2 regions of the Planococcus antarcticus DSM 14505 genome follow, and region 1 is predicted to be linked to the other one. Evidence: riboswitches for the same ligand, from Rfam matches in the RefSeq annotation. Region 1 holds a riboswitch; the other holds the start of a gene.

Region 1 (7,702 bases):
AAGTAGTCATGGCACGTTCCGCATTATCGACGATTTCCATGACAGGTTTGATTTTCTCACGCATATTATAATACTGATCTTCAATTTCTAAAAGGATTGACTCTTCGCCGTATTGCTGCTGAATTTTTTCTACAACTGCCTGCATATGTAGCTTTTTGTTTTCGAATTTGTCCTTATCGAAGTCACGAATGATGTAAGTCAATTCCGCGTTTTCCACATTGCCTGTAAAATTGTTCAAATGGATAAAGCCTTCATATCCTTCGGTCAATTCAGGCACTTCATTTTTCGGCATTTCTTGCTGAAATTGGATGGCGACTGCTTGGGCATTGACCATCTTGTCTTTTGCTGAGCCGGGATGGACACTCTTCCCTTGAACGGTCAGTTTGCCACTGGCTGCATTAAAGCTTTCATACTGCAGTTCGCCAAGAGGACCGCCGTCCATGGTGTAGGCATATTTTGCGCCAAAGCGTTCAACATCAAATTTATGGGGACCGCGACCAATTTCTTCATCCGGCGTAAATGCGACTCGGATTTTCCCATGTTCAATTTCTGGATGGGCATCTAAATATTCCATTGCCGTTATGATCTCAGCGATACCGGCTTTATTGTCGGCACCGAGAAGCGTAGTGCCATCTGTCGTGATCAATGTATGACCCACATAATTTTTGAGGGCAGGGAAATCTGACACAGTCATGGTGGTATTGCCATTTAACGAAATGTCTTGTCCATCATAATTGTCGATGCGCTTCGGATTGACATTTTTTCCGGTAAAGTCAGTTGCTGTATCAACATGAGCCAAAAACCCAATTACAGGAATTTCTCGTTCGTTATTAGCCGGTAGCGTACCGAAGAGGTACCCTGATTTATCCATCCCGACTTCTGTCAGGCCGATGGTCTTCATTTCGCGTTCCAACTCATAGAGCAAATCCCACTGTCCGGTTGTAGAAGGTGTCGTATCGCTATTGAAATCAGATTGCGTATCGATTTTGGCGTAACGAACAAGTCGTTCAATTAAAGCCTCTAACATGTTTAAATCCCCCTAGAATAAGTTCTGTACAAGTTGAATTATGTTATCTGCTATTTTCCTGAATTGCGGCTAGCATCTTACAGCTCCTATTTACATCGGTAAAAACGAACCAGAGCAAGACGAGCGAAATGCAATTGTTTATAAGCCAGCAACAGCTGAAAATAATAACTTCAACCTATATAGTAGTATTTTAGCATGAAGTTGGAAAATGGCGAAAATTCTAGTCACAAAAAACGATGCCCTTTAATGGGCATCGTTCTATCAGTTCTGCTGTTTCAATTTGACTGCTTTCGCATGTGTAGCTCGAACTTCCTCTAGAAGAGCGCTCTCTGTCAGTAGGCGATAACCAGTATTGGCCAATGCTTTAGCTCCTTTGATTAAAGCGTTATGACCTTGTTCCGATTTAGCAGCTTCACGAAACTCAGCAGTATGGGCAATTAGGCTTTCAGGACCAATTTTAATATAACCATGTGCAGTCGGGACTTCATAGCTAATGTTACCAGCATCCGTAGAGCCAAGGCCAGAGATGCGGGAATCGGCTACAGCTTCACCCTGTGCTTCGAGCTCACTGCGGATAATCACATCCAAAGCAGGTGTAATGACCAAGTCGCGCACTTCATTCTGGAAACGTTCGATTTTCACTGTAGCCCCAGTTGCCAAGGCCGCACCTTCTGCAATGGCCCGAATTTTGCGGGCAGTATCGGATGTTTTCTTCCATGAATCACCACGAATATAGAAGCGGGCCGCTGCATATTCAGGAATGATGTTCGGTGCATCGCCTCCATGAGTGATGATGCCATGGACACGTGCATCCGACGGTAATTGCTGGCGCAATGCATTGATGCTGTTGAACAACTGCAAAACAGCATCCAACGCATTAATACCTTGTTCAGGAGAGCCTGCTGCATGAGCAGGCTTGCCGTGAAAGTGAAATTCCAATGGATCGACAGCAAGGGAAGGACCGGTGACAGCCGAATTTCCGGAAGGATGCAGCATCAAAGCGGCATCAATGCCCTCGAGTAGTCCATGTTTAACGAAACTGCCTTTGGCGCTGCCATTTGGTCCGCCTTCTTCCGCGGGTGTTCCGAGAACGATAACGCGGCCGCCAGTAACGTCTAATGTTTCTGATAAAGCAATGGCGGCAGCGACGCTAGTCGTTCCAATAATATTATGACCACAGGCGTGTCCAATTCCGGGGAGTGCATCATATTCAGCGAGATAAGCGATTGTTGGCCCCGGAAGTGAGCTAGTCTTACTGGCGACAAAGGCGGTGTCGTGGCTGGCAACACCTTTGTCGACAGTAAATCCTGCGTCTTCAAGCAAATCAATCAATAAGGAACTTGCATAAAACTCTTCGTTACCGATTTCAGGTTTGGCATGAATTGCCTGGCTTATTTCGATATATGCTGTATGTCGCGAATCGATAGATAGGGAAATGGTCTGTCTTGCGTCCTTAATCAGGGTCATTGGAGTTCCTCCTATACAGATAATTTCTTATTGATAATCGACGAGTTCATCAACTGTGACAACGGTTGGAATCTGACCGCCTTTTGTATGTTCGATAATAAAGTCGGCAGTGTCTTCCTGCTGATAAATCTCAACGATTTTCTGGTAAGCTTCATTGTCTGCTTCTTCAGCATTTGCAGCAATCAGGTTGATATAAGGTTTAGCTGTGTCGCTTTCGCGCGCAATCGGATCATCTGTCGGATTCAATCCAGCATCAACGGCAACCCCATTGTTGATAATTGAAGCTGCAACATCAGGCATCGCACGCGGTGTATGTCCGGATACCATAGGAACAATTTCGATGTTTTTCGGATTTTCAATAATATCTTCAGCTGTTCCAGTAAGACCCGCATCTTCAGAAAGTGTGATCAATCCCGCCTCATCAAGCAGCAATAGTGCACGCCCCATATTAGTGGCTTCATTTGGTGTTGCGATTTGTGAACCTTCAGGAATTTCGTCGATAGCTTCGTATTTATCGGAATACAAGCCCATTGGCGCGATAACGGTAGAACCGATTGGCACGATATCGACGTTGTGCTCTTCGACAAATTCATCAAAATAGGAAATCGTCTGAAACGCATTCAAATCCAATTCGCCTTCGGCAAGAGCCAAGTTTGGAGCTACATAATCAGAAAAGGTTTGGATCTCTATATCAATTCCTTCAGCTTCCGCTTTATCAGCAACGTAATCCCAGATGGTTGTATCGGAACCGCTGATGCCAAGAGTGACTGTCGTGTTGCCTCCAGAACTGCTGTCGTCACCGCAGGCCGCCAAGATTAATACCAGTAGCGAAAGTAATGTTGCAGTTGTAATTTTTTTCATGATTAGTTCCTCCATTTTCTCTGTGATGTTTTCATTGAAACTTCAGAAAGTATAATCTTTCAATTGTTTATTTATTGTCTAGGTTCCAGCGCCCGTCGAATCTACACGGGCGCTTGCGCTTTTCTGTGTCCAGACTTCAGCAGCCAGCCCCTCGAGTCGCTTCAGCCTTACCGGCAATGGCAAGGAACGCCATTACCGGTAAGGCTTCCAGCGCTTGTCGGGGCTACATGGCTGCTTGCGCTTTTCTGAGTGTCCAGCTCCAGCGCCCAGATTCTAGGGTCATAAGTCACTCTGGCTGTGCGGCTGAGAACACGCCGCTTCGCCAGCGCGTCTTATGCCCGTCGAATCTACACGGGCACTTGCGCTTTTCGTGCTAACTGCGTCTTACGCGTCTTGATAAAACGTTTCCGAACGATTGAACGCCTTGTACGAGTACGACTAGAATGGCTACTGTGATGAACATCACCACGGTGTCGAATCGTTGGTAGCCGTATGTGATGGCCAAGTCTCCAAGGCCGCCGCCTCCAATGGCACCTGCCATGGCTGATGCACCGATCAGGCCGACTACCGCTATGGTCAAAGCGAGAACCAGTGAACTTAAAGCCTCAGGAATCAGGAAGCGAAAAATAATTTGTATCGGTGAAGCGCCCATTGCTTGAGCGGCTTCGATGACCCCTTTGTCGACTTCCAGTAAGGAGTTTTCAATTAACCGGGCAATATAAGGTCCGGCGTAGAAGACCAATGGAACAATTGCCGCGGCCGTACCGATGGATGTGCCGACAATGATGCGTGTCAGTGGGATAATGGCGACCATCAAAATGATAAAAGGAACGGATCTAAAAATATTGATGATAATGTTGAGCGCTTTGGAAACCGGTTCGTTTTCCAGTAGATGACCTTTACGTGTGACTACCAGCAGGATGCCAAGAGGGAAGCCGATCAATAAGGAAAAGCCGAATGCTGCGCCGGTCATATAAATGGTTTCCCATAGGGCTTCCAGAATTTGTTCGTAGTTAACTGACATAATTGTTGACCTCCTCTATGTGAATATTGCTGTCCCGAATAGAGGATAAGGCTCGTTCAATTTCACTTGGCTCTCCAGAGAATTCGACGATCAGGTTGCCGTATGGAATGCCCTGCAGCTCAGTGATATTGCCGAACAGCACATTCAGGTCAACCTTGAAATCACGAGATACACGAGACATGAACGGCTTGCCGACAGATGTGCCGGTAAACTGCAACCGGTAGATGGCATGGTCGCTTTGGGCATCCTGGATTTGTTCCAACAGCGATTCAGGCAGCTCATCGTTCATGACGGAGCGGACAAAGCGCTTCGTGGTAGGCTGTTGTGGGTTCGAGAAAATATCGAAGACACTGCCTTGCTCGATAACTTTTCCTGCTTCAAGGACGGCCACCTTATCACAGATTTCCCGGATAACGCCCATTTCATGTGTGATGAGCAGGATGGTGATGTTGTATTCCTTGTTGATTTTTCGAAGGAGATCCAAAATCGATTTAGTCGTTTGTGGATCAAGTGCTGACGTCGCTTCATCGCACAGCAGTACAGAAGGGTTTGTGGCAAGTGCCCGTGCAATGCCAATGCGCTGTTTTTGTCCGCCCGACAGCTGGTCTGGATATTTTTGTGCCTGATCTGCAAGACCAACAAAATCGAGTAAATCTTTTACTTGTTTTTCAATATCAGCTTTAGGGGTCTTTGCTAGTAATAACGGCATCGCCACATTGTGATAAACTGTTTTTGAATTTAGCAGATTAAAATGCTGGAAAATCATGCCGATATCTTTCCGAATAGTACGAATTTTTTTACTAGATAAAGTCAAAACGTCTTGTCCGTGTATCAATATACGTCCGGCAGAGGGACGTTCGAGAAGGTTTACTGTGCGGATTAATGAGCTCTTACCGGCTCCGCTAAAACCAATGACTCCGTAAATTTCGCCGGTTTCGACGGTCAAATCGATACCATTTAAAGCATGGATTTCTTGTTTTCCTGATTGATAGGTCTTGGCGACCCCTTCGAATTGAATCACGGTGATTAAACCTCCTCGTGCTGTAATAGATTTTAGTAAATTGATAGGACCCACATTCTTACAAGAAATTAGACAAACAGGAGCCCTCTTTTTTCTTATCCATAAGAAAAAAGAGGGCTCCTGTTGAAACCATCTAATTCTCATCTTCCAAATGCTTAACGGCATTTGCAGGAGTTGGCACAGTTTTTGCGGTTAAACAAATCTGCTGCCGAAACGTCTCAGGGCCTGTCCCTCGGTTTCTCTTGATAAGAAAGTGATGTGTACTATTCGATTCGTGAGTCTCACTTTATGGTGAAATAACAAAAAAGTCAAGGGAGTTTTTGAATTTTTTTCACAATCTTTAGAATAGACGAAGAAACAATCTAGAAATCCGACTCAGTTTGAGGTTGTAGTTTTCTTTCGGAAAACAGAAGATACTTTGTTTTCAGTGCCATCCTTTATTCGAATAATGTTTTCCCGATGTTTCCATGCGGCCATGGCAAACAGTATAGAGGCTATCAGCCATGGCCAGTTTCCGGAAGCAGGACCGAAAGCGATTACGAAATAAACTGCATATAGTACAAGTACACCAATGACCAGGTAGTTTGTCGCGAGCGAAACGCTGATCAATAATAGCAAGCCAAGTAAACCAAGTTTCCAGTCGAGGGCTACCATGACGCCTATAACGGAAGCGGTGCCTTTGCCTCCTTTAAAGTTCATATAGAAGGGGAAATTATGGCCAAAAACAACACCAGCACCGGCAACAAATAATAATGCCCATATCATTTCAGTTGAAAAACTACCTGATTCCAATAACAGGCGCAGACCTGCAACGGCAGCAAACCCTTTAAAAATATCAATAAATGCAACAAGCAAACCGTATTTCCAGCCCAGCACGATGGCAGCATTGGAAGCTCCGGAGTTTTTCACCCCTTCTTTTTTGACGTTCACCCCTGATAATGCTTGCGCTGCAAGGGATCCGTGAAAACAACCGATTACATAGCCTCCGATAAATAATAACAAAATCCAGATAAGCATACAGATTCCTCCTCTATTACTTGATAACGTTTGAGGAAAGAGAAGGTTTCGAAATTTTTTGACTAATACACTTGACAAAAAGCGCCATAGTTTTTATAATTCACAACAAGACGAAAAACCAAATCAAATACTCTTATCGAGAGTGGCGGAGGGATAGGCCCTGTGATGCCCGGCAACCAACAGACGATTCTGTCTGAAAAGGTGCTAATTCCTACAGAATCGATTGATAGGTTCTGATAGATAAGAGGAGGAAACTCCGTAATTTACGGCCCTCTTCTTAGCGAAGAGGGCTTTTTGTTGTCCTCTTCGGCAATATGTATCAATAAAAAACAGGGGGAATGGAAAATGACAAACTTAAAACCAGAAACATTATTGCTACACGGCGGGCAACAACCGGATCCAGCGACAGGGTCAAGAGGAGTGCCAATCTACAAAACCACTTCTTACGTCTTCAAGGATACACAACATGCACAGGATCTCTTCGGCCTGAAGGACACCGGCAATATCTATTCGCGCATCATGAATCCAACAGTTGATGTCTTTGAACAGAGAGTAGCATTATTAGAAGGCGGTACTGCAGCAGTTGCTCTTTCTTCGGGAATGGCTGCCATCGCATTCTCTATTTTAAATATTGCAGAAGCCGGCGATGAAATTGTAGCAGATAGTAGTCTGTATGGCGGCACTTACAATTTATTTGCGAACACCTTGCCGCGTTATGGCATCACGACCACATTCGTGGATGCTACAGATCCGGAAAATTTCAAAGCGGCAATTACAGAAAAAACCAAAGTTTTATTCGGTGAAATTATCGGCAACCCAAGCCTGAATGTCTTCGATGTAGAAAAGGTAGCAACAATTGCACATGAAAACGGAATTCCGTTATTGATTGATAACACATTTGCTTCTCCATACGGCAGCAATCCGATTGAATTTGGTGCAGATGTGGTTATTCATTCCGCTACGAAATGGATCGGCGGGCATGGCACAACGATTGGCGGGGTAGCCGTGGATGCTGGAACATTTAATTGGGATAATCCACGCTTCCCGAACTATACGCAGCCAGACGAATCGTATCACGGACTGCGTTATGGCATTGATGTGCCAGATGCGGCATTTGCGACAAAACTGCGCGTGCAACTATTGCGGGATTTTGGACCATCACTGAGTCCGGAAAGTGCGCATGCTTTTCTTCAAGGACTGGAGACGCTGCATTTGCGCATTCCGAAACATAGCAGCAATGCTCAGCTTATTGCGGATTATTTAAGGCAGCATCCACAAATCGAAT
Region 2 (7,702 bases), 410 kb from region 1:
TGATTACACAGCCTATGAAGAAGACGAGATTCCAAAAGAACGACGTCGGGAGGAAGACAAAGCGAAAGATCTGCTCTAAGTTCAAATTATCGCCTTTCCGCATGGGGAGGTGATTTTTTGCTTAGTCCATCATTTCTGCCACATAATCATACGACCGCAGGCGATCTTCCTGATGAAAGATTGGCGAGTTGACGATGACTTCGTTGGCTCTCGTTTTTTGGATAAAATTTTTCAACTTTTGTTTGACGACGCCCGGTGTTCCAACAATCATCGATTCAGAATCCAACTTGTCATGGAAAATCGCAATTTCACGATCCGTCCAAACTTCTCCAAGGTTGTCGATAGGCGGTTGGAACGTCGTCGGCTCGCCTCTCATCAAGGAGAACATCTGCTGTTGCGAAGAAGTTGCCAGCCACTCGGCACGTTCCTGTGTCTCCGCAACAATGATATTGACGCCAAGCATTGCGTAAGGCGACGCCAAAGCTGGAGAAGGTTTGAAATTTTGGTGGTACAACTGCAGCGCCTGCATCATATAATCCGGTGCAAAATGGCTGGCAAATGAAAACGGCAAGCCTTTTAATGCGGCAAGCTGTGCACTGAACCCGCTCGAACCCAATAGCCAAAGCGGAATCTTCAAATCAGTTCCAGGATAGGCACGAACACGTCCAACCGGATTTTCCGAAAAGTAATTTTCCAACTCTGCTACCTGCTGCGGAAAATCATCTCCGCTGTTCTGTATATTGCGGCGCAGTGCATGGGCTGTAGCCTGATCACTGCCCGGTGCACGACCGAGACCTAAATCGATACGTCCTGGATAAATGGTCTCTAGCGTTCCAAATTGCTCCGCAATGACAAGTGCTGCATGATTTGGCAACATGACACCTCCGGAACCCACACGAATAGAGCTAGTCGCTCCAGCAATATGTCCAATGAGAACCGACGTTGCTGAGCTGCCAATACCCGGCATATTATGGTGTTCAGCTAGCCAATAACGGTTGAACCCCAATCGCTCAACATACTGTGCCAATTCTACACTATTTTTGAATGTCTGCGCCGTTTCAGCACCTTCGTTTATCGGCGCCAAATCAAGCACCGACAATGGTATATTTTCGAATTTCTTAATCTGCATAATTACTTTCACTCCTATTCCCTTCCATTGTAGCGATGTTTATCTTAATCGTCCTTTTTTTTGCTCAAGCTATGAAAAGTGAAAGTGCCTGGTCAGCTCTGACAGGTATAAGGCAGACCAGTAGTGTGGCGTTCTTTGCCACACAGCTGGGCTGACTTATGTCCCGAAGAGCTAGGCACTTGCAACTGGACAACACGAAAAGCGGAAGCTGCCGTGTAGCTCTGACAGGCATAAGGCAGACCGGCGAAGCGACGTTTCTTCAGTCGCACAGCCGGGTTGCCTTATGTCCCGAAGAGCTGGCTGCTGAAGCTAGACAACACGAAATGTGAAAGTGCCTGGTCAGCTCTGCCTTAAGTAGTTAATCAAACTAATTTCCCGCCCACTCTATATATTTCCATTATTTAAAATTCAACCCTTGCTTTTCTTCGTCAATTGGTTTACGATTACCAACATCGAATCAGAAACAACCCAAACTTAATAAGATATTTCTTATCTAGAGAGACGGAGGGATTTGGCCCTGTGAAGTCTCAGCAACCAGTCTGACGAAGACTACGGTGCTAATTCCAATAGGCTTTTGCCTACCAGATGAGAAGAATGCATTTCTAAACAGAGGCTTTCTTCTTTTGAAGAAAGTCTCTGTTTTTTTATTGTTGGGAGGATGAGTAGAATGACAAGACACAACTTGGAAACTTTATTGGTTCAATTAGGCAATCGCAGTGACTCTGCTACCGGAGCGGTAAATCCACCCATTTATTTATCAACAGCCTATGAACACCAGGAACTTGGACAATCAACTGGCTATGATTATACGCGAACAAAAAATCCGACGCGTTCAGTCCTTGAAGAAGGATTTTCAGAACTTGAAGGGGCGGATGCCGGATTTGCCTGTAGTTCTGGAATGGCAGCTATCCAACTGGTTTTGTCTCTTTTCCGTCCAGGCGACGAAATATTAGTGCCAGAGGATATTTATGGCGGAACGTACCGCCTACTGGACCACTTTGCAGCTACTTATAATATCCACCCCCAATATGCCGAGTTTAAAGATGTACAGGTCACCGAAGAAAAAATCACATTAAATACGCGTGCGCTCTTTATTGAAACACCAACGAATCCGCTCATGCAAGAAATCGATCTTATTGCCTATGCAGCATTGGCCAAAAAGCATAAGCCTCTATTAATAGTCGATAATCCCTTCCTGACACCTTTCTTTCAGCAGCCGATTGAACTGGGAGCAAATATCGTCATCCACAGTGCTACCAAATACATCGGCGGCCATAATGACGTCCTGGCCGGCCTAGTTGCTGCAAAAGGCGAAAGCATCTGCGAAAAGCTCTCGATGTTCCACAACTCAGTTGGCGCCGTACTATCGCCTTTCGACTCCTGGCTGTTGATCCGCGGATTGAAAACCCTTCCCTTGCGCATGCGGCAACATGAAGCAAACGCAAAGGCTATCGCAGCATTTTTGGCCCAGCAGCCGGCTATTTCGGACGTGCTGTATCCCGGAAGAGGTGGCATGTTGTCGTTCCGGCTGCAGGAAGAAGAATGGGTCGGTCCTTTCCTTGAACACATCAAACTCATCACTTTTGCTGAGAGCTTAGGGGGCGTTGAAAGCTTCATCACCTACCCAGCCACTCAAACCCATGCAGATATCCCTTTTGAAGAGCGCACCAAACGCGGTGTCTGCAACCGGCTATTGCGCTTCTCGGTTGGCGTCGAACTGGCTGAAGATTTAATCGCTGACCTGATACAGGCATTTTCGAAATTACAGAAGGAGGTTGTTGAATATGACTGATCGTGTTGAAACCAGGTTTATTCACTCTACTGGAGTTGACCCGCAAACCGGGGCCGTTAACGTACCAATCTATTTATCTTCCACATTCCATCAGAAAAGCCTGGATTCGTTTGGACCTTTCGATTATAGTCGCTCTGGAAATCCGACTCGCCTGGCATTGGAAGAAACCATTGCAAACCTAGAAGGCGGCAAACGTGGATTCGCCTTTTCTTCAGGCATGGCCGCTATTTCCTCCGCTTTCATGCTACTGTCTTCCGGAGACCACGTCCTGGTTTCAGAGGATGTCTACGGAGGCACTTACCGTTTTATCACCGAGGTTTTGAATAAATTTAATATCGAGTATACCTTTGTCAATATGACCGACTTGAACGAAATGGCCAATGCAATCCAGCCGAATACAAAAGTGATTTACTTGGAAACACCATCAAATCCCGTCATGAACATTACTGACATTGAAATCGCGGCAAAGTTGGCGAAAGCTAATGGCTGTCTGACATTCGTAGACAATACCTTCATGACGCCACTTTACCAAAATCCATTAGAGCTTGGTGCAGACATCGTGCTTCACAGCGCGACGAAATTCCTTTCCGGACACAGTGATGTCATTGCAGGTCTTGCCGTGACCAAAGATGAAGAACTCGGAAACCGCCTTGGTTTTATTCAAAATACTTTCGGTTCGGTTTTAGGAGCGCAAGATTCCTATCTATTGATCCAAGGCATCAAAACTTTAGGTGCCCGGTTAGGCCAGTCATCTGAATCGGCCCGCCTTATCGCTGAGTACTTGCATAACCACCCGTTAATCGAAGAAGTATACTACCCTGGATTTTCATTCCATCCCGGTAACCCAATTCACGAACGCCAGGCAAAAAATGCAGGGGCGGTTCTCTCCTTCCGCTTAGCTGATAAAAAATCAGCTCGGGTTTTTGTGGAGCATTTGAGAATTCCAGTATTTGCAGTAAGCCTTGGTGCAGTTGAATCGATCCTGTCGTATCCGGCAACAATGTCCCATGGCTCTATGCCTGCTGAAGAACGAGAAAAGCGTGGAATTACCGATGGCTTGCTGCGTTACTCTGTCGGCCTTGAACATCCGGATGATTTGGTGCAGGATCTCACCCAAGCATTGGCCCAGGTCGCTCGCCGAAACGGCTTGAGCATCGCAAATTGAATATATTTTATGTAGTGAAGAATATTGTTCCAAGGATAGCCTTCTATTCGAAAAATCAAAATACACTTTGGCAGCCTTTGGATAATTTCTTAATACATGCGTATAAAAAGCCTCTTGCCAATATTGGCAAGAGGCTTTTTTATTCTGGATAAAGAAAAAATCAACGAAACGGATCCAGATGTAATTCGAAAACCCTTATGAACTTTATAGAAGTACCATAAATCTATTACTGTCCTTGTTCTCTCCTGCAACCATATTGCTCTAAAAATAAACACTGATGGACCATCGCCTACTCATCTTTTCGACACAAATATAAAAAAAACGATATACTTCGTTAATTCTGATTGACATTCTCAATTAGCTCTCTATAATTGAGGTTGAGAATGATTTTCATTTAAGTTCTCAATTACATATCAAAGGGAGAGACACTCATGAAAAAAAGCTTTTATCTTATTTTAGCATTTTTACTTCTTGTTTTAGCAGCATGCGGAAGTAATGATGCATCCGAACCAGCAACAGATGATGCACCTGAAGAAGCAGCGGAAAGCAAAGAAGTCAATTTATATACGGCAAGACATTACGATGTAGACGACGAGTTATACAAGAAATTCGAAGAAGAGACAGGCATTAAAGTGAACTTGATCAAAGGTGAAGCAGATGAATTGCTCGAGCGCATCAAGCGTGAAGGAGACGGTACCCAAGCTGACTTGTTCTTAACGGCAGATGCCGGACGCTTGTTCCGTGCTAAAGAAGATGGATTGCTGCAAGCAGTGTCGAGTGACTTGCTAGACGAACAGATTCCAGAAAAATTCCAAGATACAGACCAAATGTGGTACGGCTTAACTAAACGTGCACGTGTAATTGTTTACAACAAAGAAACAGTAACACCTGAAGAATTATCCACATATGAAGCTTTGACAGAAGATGAGTGGAATGGCCGTGTATTGATTCGTGGCTCTGAAAACATCTACAATCAATCTTTACTTGCTTCATTCATCGAAATAGACGGTGAAGAACAAGCCAAAGAATGGGCTGCAGGCCTTGTAAAGAATTTCGCACGTGATCCTGAAGGCGGAGATCGTGATCAAGCTAAAGCGATCGCAGCTGGAGTTGGTGACGTCGCTATTATGAACAGCTATTATTTCGGACAAATGCTGAACTCTGAAGATCCTGCTGAAGTGGAAATCGCAGAAGGACTTGGATTGTTCTTCCCGAACCAAGAAACGACTGGCACACATGTTAACATTAGTGGTGCTGGAGTCGTCAAAACCTCTAAAAACAAGGAAAACGCCGTGAAACTGCTCGAATTCCTTTCGGCTCCTGAAGCTCAAGGTACATTTGCAGAAGCTAATTACGAATACCCGGTAAATGAAGAAGTTGAGCCTTCTGAGTTATTAAACTCATGGGGTGAATTTAAAGAACAGGATATTCCGCTTTCTGCATTAGGAGATAACAATGCTAAAGCAATTCTGCTCTTCAATGAAGTAGGCTGGAAATAATTAAGTTGCTCTGCCCTTGCTGTAGTTTTTTACAGCAAGGGATTTCTGACGATTGGGAAGGTGGCTAAAACCATGCAAAGAAGATTAGCTAATGTAAATATTTGGACGGTTGCAGCCATCGCCATTATCGCTGCATTATTTTTACCGAATTTAACGATTGTGACAGGCCTTTTTACCCCCTCTAACGACAATTGGGCACATATGAAAGAATTTGTCCTCTGGTCGTTTGTAACAAACTCCTTGATACTTGTTGTGGCCACTGCTGCTTCAACAATTTTAATTGGCCTAAGCTTGGCTTGGCTGATTGCCCAGTATCAGTTCCCTTTCAGGCGATTTTTAAAATGGGCACTGATTCTGCCTCTTTCCATTCCACCTTTCATTGGCGCCTATACATATCATGGGATCGTCAATTATACAGGAGTGATTCAGACAACGCTTCGTGAGCGTTTCGGCATGGAATTGAACCCTGCGCACTTCGACATTATGAACTTGCCGGGAGCAATTTTCATCTACACAGTGTTCCTGTATCCGTATGTCTACACCATCACACAAGTTTTCTTGTCGCAGCAATCCGCTTCACTCATTGAGAGCACACGACTACTCGGAAAAGGTCCATGGCGGACATTTTTCCAAGTAGTGGTCCCGATATCACGGATTTCCATTATTGCTGGTGCCAGTTTAGTCATCCTAGAAGTTTTGAATGATTACGGCGTAGTTAAATACTATGGCATTCAGACGTTTACGACGGCGATCTTTCAATCTTGGTTTGGCTTGGGGGATATCGAAACATCCATTAAGCTGGCAGCTTCTTTGATGGGATTTGTCATTGTGATTCTGCTGATTGAAAAAATTCTGCGTGGCAGACGCCAATACAGCTATTCTTCCACTAAAGTCAGGCCATTGCCACTCATCAAATTAACCGGCTGGAAAGCTTTTGCTGCCGCTGGCTATGGCTTTTCCATACTGGCTTTAGGATTTTTCATACCTGTTATCCAATTGATCGACTGGACGGTTTTGACTTTCGGAACCATTCCACTGGATGAATTTATGTCCTATATAAGGAATTCGGTCTTTGTAGCAGGATTCAGCGCAGCAGCTATTATCGTTTTCGCTTTGATTGTCGGCAATTTCGCGCGTCTTGTCCAGGGAAAGCTGGCCAAACTGCTGCCGAAACTGACTGTTCTTGGCTATTCCATTCCCGGGGCTGTCATTGCGGTCGCTGTTGTAACAGCCTTTGTGGCACTGGATGAATTTCTGGCCCCGCTTTACCAGTTGGCCGGATTGAACACAACGCTTGTACTCAGTGTCAGCATCATCCTGCTCATCACGGCTTACATCATCCGGTTTTTCGCCATCGGCTACAGTTCCATCGAAACGGGTTACGATAAAATCGGTACTGATTTCCAGGATGCTTCTCGCCTATTAGGTGCAGGACTGACAAGAACTTTCTTCAAAGTAGACATGCCGATGATGAAAGGGGCCATCGTCAGCGGATTTATCCTTGTCTTCATCGATGTGCTGAAAGAAATTCCATTGACCTTGATTTTGCGGCCATTTAATTTTGATACACTTTCTACGAAAGCTTTCCAATACGCTAGTGATGAAAAGATCATGGAAGCTTCTCAAGCTTCTTTATTGATAGTCGGTATTAGTGCCCTTGCAATCATCGTCTTCTATAAGTTCCTGGAAAAGGAGTTGGATTAATATGTTCGTAACGATTGAAAACCTTTGCTTTTCTTATCCCAATACAAAAGCTACTGCACTCGACAATTTCTCTTTGCAGATTGAAAAAGGAGAAGTGATTTCCATTCTCGGGAGGAGCGGAAGCGGAAAAAGCACCGTGCTCCGCTTGCTTGCGGGACTTGAAAATCCAGCAGTTGGAAAAGTGACGATTCAGGATCAAGTTCTCTGTGATAAACATACTTTTGTACAGCCAGAAAAACGCGGCATCGGAATGGTATTCCAAGATTATGCATTATTTCCCCATATGACGGTTGCCGATAATATTTTGTTCGGGCTTTTCCGGATGAAACGAGCTGCAAAGCAAAAACGTCTTCAGGAAGTGTTAGAGCTTGTGGAATTACAAGGCTATGAAAAACGTTATCCCCATCAATTGA

The links. A riboswitch is a leader RNA that binds a small molecule or an ion and turns the genes downstream of it on or off. The one in region 1 is predicted to bind S-adenosylmethionine.
Region 2: linked by a shared signal. The riboswitch ahead of BBH88_RS13420 (methionine biosynthesis PLP-dependent protein) and the one ahead of BBH88_RS15220 (methionine ABC transporter ATP-binding protein) in region 1 are both predicted to bind S-adenosylmethionine.

Annotation. Positions count from the first base shown of each region.
Region 1 is NZ_CP016534.2:3,100,268-3,107,969, reverse strand. Features, by position in the region: gene pepT (peptidase T) at 1-1,027, opposite strand, end outside; gene BBH88_RS15235 (M20 family metallopeptidase) at 1,289-2,494, opposite strand; gene BBH88_RS15230 (MetQ/NlpA family ABC transporter substrate-binding protein) at 2,522-3,355, opposite strand; gene BBH88_RS15225 (methionine ABC transporter permease) at 3,729-4,379, opposite strand; gene BBH88_RS15220 (methionine ABC transporter ATP-binding protein) at 4,369-5,400, opposite strand; SAM riboswitch class I at 5,538-5,652, opposite strand; gene BBH88_RS15215 (glycerol-3-phosphate acyltransferase) at 5,776-6,417, opposite strand; SAM riboswitch class I at 6,548-6,664, shown strand; gene BBH88_RS15210 (O-acetylhomoserine aminocarboxypropyltransferase/cysteine synthase family protein) at 6,763-7,702, shown strand, end outside.
Region 2 is NZ_CP016534.2:2,686,487-2,694,188, forward strand. Features, by position in the region: gene BBH88_RS19435 (hypothetical protein) at 1-79, shown strand, start outside; gene BBH88_RS13415 (LLM class flavin-dependent oxidoreductase) at 122-1,129, opposite strand; SAM riboswitch class I at 1,616-1,721, shown strand; gene BBH88_RS13420 (methionine biosynthesis PLP-dependent protein) at 1,797-2,921, shown strand; gene metC (cystathionine beta-lyase) at 2,914-4,086, shown strand; gene BBH88_RS13430 (Fe(3+) ABC transporter substrate-binding protein) at 4,518-5,585, shown strand; gene BBH88_RS13435 (ABC transporter permease) at 5,658-7,289, shown strand; gene BBH88_RS13440 (ABC transporter ATP-binding protein) at 7,291-7,702, shown strand, end outside.